Microscilla marina ATCC 23134: one gene and its partner. The protein of the gene in region 1 binds, or shares a complex with, the protein of each later gene. Links are inferred from orthologs where the notes say so. Each region holds a gene or a part of one and is shown in the gene's direction. Other genes may lie near its edges.

Region 1 (3,289 bases):
AAGGAAAAACACTGGACACAAGGTATTTTACCTCAAAAGAAGAAGCCAGGGAGTGGCTGGTAAAAGATTAGAAAGGTGTTTTGTATTGACAAGCTCATTGTATATTCCTGCTGTTGAACCAAGAGCAGGATTTTTTTTGCTCCCTCCCCACTGTTTTTTCCTACCATCACTCTTTGACTTTGTTTCTTAATATCTGGTATTTTTTGTAACTTTGAAGGATGTGTAAATGATGAAATTTGCCTGGTATGGTATTGAAGTTTACATAAAAAAATAAGGTGCAGGCTTACTATCAAAAACTTGCCGCTACTTACACCTCAAAACAACAGATATAATTAGCAGACAAAAATGGATGATTACATCAAAGGCTTGAACGACCCTCAACGGGAAGCTGTATTGCATAAAGATGGGCCTATTATGATTATTGCAGGTGCCGGTTCGGGTAAAACCAGGGTATTGACTAACCGTATTGCTCATCTGATAGGCACTGGGGTGCCCGCATACAATATTTTGGCTTTAACGTTTACCAATAAGGCTGCCGGAGAAATGCGCCTTCGAATTGAAAAAATCATTGGCGACAAGGCAAAAGATATTTGGATGGGTACTTTTCACTCTGTTTTTGCCAAAATACTCCGGTTTGAAGCTGACAAAATCGGCTACACCAGTAGCTTTTCTATTTATGACACTGACGACTCTAAATCGTTGATAAGAAGCATTGTAAAAGAACGCAACCTCGACGATAAGGTATACAAAGCCAATGTGGTACTCAATCGGATTTCGGGCGCAAAAAACCGACTTATTTCTTACCGTGAGTACCTAAACAACCCCATCTATGCCGAAGATGACCGGGCGTATCGCCGACCTGAGATAGGGCGCATTTACAAGATTTACCAAGAGCGTGCCATCAAGTCAAACGCGATGGATTTTGACGACTTGCTATTCAATACCAATATATTATTCAGAGACCACCCGGCAGCACTGCAAAAATACCAGCAAAAATTTAAATACTTACTCATCGATGAGTTTCAAGACACCAATTTATCGCAATACTTGATTGTAAGACGTTTGGCGGCAGCCCACCATAATATTTGTGTAGTGGGTGACGATGCCCAAAGTATTTACGCCTTTCGGGGAGCCGATATTCAAAACATTCTCAACTTTGAGAAAGACTACCCTACCCTGCAAACCATTCGTCTGGAGCAAAACTACCGCTCTACCAAAACTATAGTAAAAGCAGCTAACTCACTGATTGCCAAAAACAAAGCCCAATTACAAAAAGATGTATGGACCTCAAACGAAGATGGCAACCTAATTCGTTTGTTTAAGGCGATGTCGGACAATGAGGAAGGGAAAATGGTGGCGCAATCTATTTTTGAGGAGAAAATGCAGCACCAGTTGGGCAACAATGACTTTGCTATATTGTACCGCACCAATGCCCAATCGCGAAGCATAGAAGAAGCCCTACGCAAAGCCAATATCAAATACAAAATTATAGGAGGCTTGTCGTTTTACCAACGCCGTGAGATCAAAGACCTGATCTCTTACTTGCGCTACACAGTAAACCACAAAGACGAAGAAGCCCTCAAACGAATCATTAACCTACCCAAACGAGGCATAGGCAACACTACCTTGCAAAAAGTATTGGCCACTGCTTATGAAAGTGAGTTGCCCTTGTGGGAAGTCATTAGTAATATTAGGAAATATGTAACCGGGCGTGCCACTACGGCTATTGCCGGATTTGCCGAGCTGATCAAAAAATTTGAAGATGCTTCTACCAAGTTAGACGCTTTTGAAACAGCCTCGCTGGTGGCCAAAGAGTCGGGTTTGTTGAAAGACCTCTACGAAGATAAAACTATTGAAGGATTGTCGCGTTACGAAAACGTACAAGAGTTGCTGAATGCCATCAAAGAATTTGTGGACAATCCTGATAATCAGGAAAAAGACTTGAGTGCATTTTTGCAGGAAGTGTCGCTGGCTACCAGTGCTGATGAAGCCGAAGACGATGGCGAAGAAAAAGTGACCCTGATGACCATACACGCTGCCAAAGGGCTAGAGTTTCAGCAGGTATACGTGGTAGGGCTGGAAGAAGAGCTCTTTCCGTCGCAAATGGCACTATCGAGCCGCAACGAACTGGAAGAAGAACGACGTTTGTTTTATGTAGCGATTACCCGTGCCGAAAAAAAACTGACCCTTTCGTTTGCGACCAGCCGCTACCAATATGGGCGAATAAAAAACTGTGAGCCCAGCCGTTTTTTAAAAGAGATTGACCCTCGTTTTTTGGAACAGGGACAAGGCAAAACCAATGCAGCGAACCATGTAAATACCAGTTTTGTAAAAAACTTACGCCCGCAAAGGTCTGCTCCAGCGCAAAACTTTACCCACAAACCTTCGCCCAATTTCAAACCTAGTGACACCCGAAACCTACAGGCAGGAATGAAGGTAGAACACCTAAAGTTTGGTTTGGGAATGGTAAAAGCGGTAAAAGCACATAACAATGACCGCAAAGCAGTGATTGCTTTTGAGAAAGCTGGAGAAAAAACTTTGCTATTGAGTTTTGCTAAACTCAAAATTCATGAATAAGTTTGCAACATGAACAAATAGTAGTTCGAGACGAACCGCAACATGCCCCCGTCCGTCCTCTCTTGTTTGCACATCTAAAAAGCAACTCAATTCATAAAATTTTATTTAATATTCAAAAAATTGAAAAGATGAACGAAGAAAATCAGGAGTCAGCGAATCAACCTTTGAAAGAAAGTAATTCTGCTAGCTTCAATTATAATACCCAACGCCCCAAGTTGACAATGAAAGAATATGGTAGAAATATTCAAAAAATTGCCGACTACATAGCCAACCTTGAAGACCGCGAGCAACGCACCCAGTATGCTTATACCCTGATAGATTTGATGCGACAGATCAACCCTAACATGCGTGATTCACAAGACACTCAAAACAAACTTTGGGATGACTTGTACATTATGTCGGGTTTTGAAATAGATATAGAGAGCCCTTTCCCTATGCCAGCTAAAGACAAACTGGGTAAAAGGCCTAAAATGTTGGCGTACAACTCTAACCGATTGCACTATAAGCACTACGGCAGAAATATAGAGTTGCTGGTAGAAAAGGCATTAGAAGAAGAAGACCTGGAAAGCCAACTGGTAGCAGTAGTGTATGTAGCACGTTTGATGAAAGGCTTCTATATAAGCTGGAACAAAGACAACATAGATGATGAGACTGTATTGGGGCATATAGAAAAAATTTCGGGCAAGCCGTTGCCCCCTGACCTGGTAGAAAG
Region 2 (3,220 bases), on another replicon or contig:
ATTTTAAATAAGTCGGGGCATTATCTTAATAAAATTCTCACAAGCCTGATCATATTCCCTCATGCCAATGTCTTGTCCTCAGGGTCAAAACAAAAAATGTTTACTTTCAAGGTAATGTAAGTTAGCGCACTGTATCAATCAAAATGAAAGCAGTAATTGCTATAGTTTTTCTATTAAAAATAAAATGCCTTTACTATATAAAATCAAACTTTTTAGTAAACAAAATTACAAAAAATACGTAGTGTTTCAACCTGTTTTCACTTTTTATCAGGTTTTTTATTAAAATAATTATACAAAACCCTTTCTGTTAAAACCAACACAACTGATAACCCTCTATTTACCAAGCCATTGACTTGCTCAATGTACTGATATTTTTTGCAGTTTTTATACTTTTGGTATGTGTTAAAAAACAGTATATTTGCTAATGCACTTTTAGCAAGCAAAACCAACACCTTGAGTATGTATAAATTAGTATCTGATTTTGACCCAATGGGCGACCAGCCTAAGGCAATAGAACAATTGATTCATGGAATAAAAAACGGTGAAAAAGCACAAACCCTACTGGGAGTAACTGGTTCGGGTAAAACATTTACTGCTGCCAATGTGGTAGCCCAACTCAACCGCCCTACTTTGGTGCTCAGCCATAACAAAACCCTGGCGGCACAGTTATACGGCGAGTTCAAACAGTTTTTTCCCGACAATGCCGTTGAGTACTTTATTTCTTATTATGATTATTATCAACCCGAAGCGTTTTTGCCTACTACAGGTACTTATATCGAAAAGGACTTGTCTATCAACAGCGAAATAGAAAAGCTTCGCCTGAGTGCTACCTCAGCTTTGTTGTCGGGCAGGCGCGATGTATTGGTGGTAGCTTCGGTATCGTGTATTTACGGTATTGGCAACCCAGAGGAGTTTGGCAAAAACGTGATCAGCCTAAAGGTAGGCGATGAGATAAGCCGTAACAAGTTCTTGTTTGCCTTGGTAGACATTCTCTATAGTCGTACTGAAGCGGGTTTTGAGCGGGGTAACTTTAGGGTAAAAGGCGACACGATTGATATTTTTGTAGCGTATGATGACTTTGCTTTTAGAATTTTCTTTTTTGGCGACGAGGTAGAAGCAATTCACCGCATTGATCCCGAAACCAACCAAAAGTTATCTGAAGAAACAGCCATTTCTATATTTCCGGCAAACTTGTTTGTAACCGGGCAAGATGTATTGCACCAGGCAATCAAAGAGATTCAGGATGATATGGTAAAGCAGGTGTTGTATTTTGAAAAAGAAAACCGGGTAGAAGAAGCCAAACGAATCAAAGAAAGAACAGAGTTTGACCTGGAAATGATGCGCGAACTGGGTTACTGTTCTGGGGTAGAAAACTATTCGCGTTATTTTGATCGTCGCAACCCTGGGTCGCGCCCTTTCTGCTTGCTCGATTATTTTCCTGACGATTACTTGTTGTTCATTGACGAGAGCCACGTTACTTTGCCCCAAATACGCGGCATGTATGGGGGTGACCGTTCGCGTAAGACCAACCTGGTAGATTATGGCTTTAGGCTACCTTCGGCGCTTGACAACCGCCCACTCAACTTTCAGGAGTTTGAAACTATGATGAATCAGGTGATTTATATAAGTGCTACACCCGCTGAGTATGAACTCGAAAAGTCGGAAGGGGTCATTGTAGAACAGTTGATTCGCCCAACTGGGGTAATCGATCCGGAGATTTTTGTGCGCCCCAGCCTCAATCAAATAGATGACCTGCTGGAAGAAATAGATGCTACACTCAAAGATGATGGGCGGGTGTTGGTAACTACCCTGACCAAACGCATGGCAGAAGAACTAAGCAAGTACCTCGACCGATTGGACATTAATTGTACTTATATTCACTCGGATGTGAAACCGCTGGAACGGGTAGAGATTTTGCGTCAGTTGCGTTTGGGCGAAATAGATGTACTCATTGGGGTAAACTTGCTGCGGGAGGGGCTCGACTTGCCCGAAGTATCGCTGGTGGCAATTATAGATGCTGACAAAGAAGGTTTTTTACGCAACGAACGTTCGCTGATTCAGACCATAGGGCGGGCAGCTCGTAACGAAAAAGGGAAGGTAATTTTGTATGCCGACAAAATGACGGGATCGATGGAACGTGCCATGAACGAAACCCAACGCCGTCGCAAGGTTCAGGATGAGTACAACAAAAAACACAACATTACCCCCAAAACTGTACGCAAAAGCAAAGAAGCGATTATGGGGCAAACCAATGTTGCAGACAAGCGCAAGAAAGCGGGGGCAAATTATTATACAGCTCCTGATACTATAAATATGGCTGCCGACCCAGTGGTGAGCTATATGACCCAAGACGACTTGCAGAAGCTTATCAAAACAACCCAAAAGGCGATGGAAAAGGCAGCCAAAGACCTCGATTTTATGGAAGCAGCTCGTCTACGCGACGAATTGGCTGATTTGAAGACAATGCTGAAGAAGTAATACATAGGTGCTAGGGACTAGGCGCAAGGTGCTAGGTACACCCTGTTCCATAGGCAACCAACAGGGGCAAGTTCTAGATGCCGATGAATATTGGTGCTACGCCCTGTTTAACTCCGTTGAACTCATCGGCAACTAACAGGGGGCAAGTTCCTAAATTCCGATGAATACCGGTGCTATTTCCTATTTCACAAAAAGCTTGTAAAGCATTTATTTTCAGATATTTACAAGTTTACTAATTAAAAAAACTACACCATACCTGCCAGCGTTTGCTCGCTCTGGCAAGTATGGTTATGCTTTTTGTTTTATTTTATTTTGGTATACTTTATTCTCCAGTTCAACTTCCAGGTTTTGCCCTTGTCAAGCGACGCCTCCCAGTCCCAGTCGAAACTATCGGCTTTGATGTTGTAAAATACCATACGTTGCTTAATGATTTTACCCTTATATTTGCCTTTAGTACCCGTAAAAGACCGCTCAAAAATACGCTTGTTCCCATCAAACTTTCCTACAAAATCGAGGTAAGCTCCCTGGTTGTCTACCCAGGTTTGTTTCCAGGTTTTGTTGTTAGGGTTGTACACTGAAAAACTCAAGCCGTGAAAGCCTTTCATTTTTGGGTCGTTGCTGATTATAAAGTTTTCTTTGATCACCTTGCCGTTTAAGATACGGGTAATCTCGTTGGTAGCCTTGCCTACAGTACCATCTGCATTTTTCCAGGTGGCGTTCCATTTACCCACCCAAAAGTCAA

What was found.
Region 2: the proteins of M23134_RS34530 (region 1) and uvrB are in contact, whole or in part, in a crystal structure (PDB 7EGT), measured with the Thermus thermophilus proteins. The link is inferred for Microscilla marina ATCC 23134 from one-to-one orthologs. Residues at the interface, in WP_096412145.1 of Thermus thermophilus: His654, Arg656, Phe657, Gln666, Asp668, Glu669, Lys680, Arg681, Leu682, Ser683, Lys685, Tyr686, Ala687; in WP_096411307.1 of Thermus thermophilus: Glu23, Leu25, Arg26, Asp27, Gly28, Glu29, Arg30, Phe31, Arg55, Glu326, Asp327, Phe328, Glu379, Ser382, Gln383, His398, Gly400, Arg401.

The regions. Positions count from the first base shown.
Region 1 is NZ_AAWS01000072.1:12,070-15,358, forward strand. The notes cover bases 5-2,961. They hold M23134_RS34530 (ATP-dependent helicase), read left to right. Parts: upstream 5-345; coding sequence 346-2,577; downstream 2,578-2,961. Other genes in these bases: M23134_RS34525 (STAS/SEC14 domain-containing protein), read left to right, coding at 5-71; M23134_RS34535 (DUF4290 domain-containing protein), read left to right, coding at 2,706-2,961. In the rest of the region: more of M23134_RS34525, read left to right, coding at 1-4; more of M23134_RS34535, read left to right, coding at 2,962-3,289. UniProt on the Escherichia coli protein: A helicase with DNA-dependent ATPase activity. Unwinds DNA duplexes with 3'-5' polarity. Translocates on single-stranded DNA with 3'-5' polarity. Initiates unwinding more efficiently from a nicked substrate than double-stranded DNA.
Region 2 is NZ_AAWS01000051.1:45,148-48,367, reverse strand. What follows is about bases 81-2,968. They hold uvrB (excinuclease ABC subunit UvrB), read left to right. Parts: upstream 81-459; coding sequence 460-2,478; downstream 2,479-2,968. Other genes in these bases: M23134_RS30425 (DUF1579 family protein), read right to left, coding at 2,781-2,968. Also shown: more of M23134_RS30425, read right to left, coding at 2,969-3,220. UniProt on the Escherichia coli protein: The UvrABC repair system catalyzes the recognition and processing of DNA lesions. A damage recognition complex composed of 2 UvrA and 2 UvrB subunits scans DNA for abnormalities.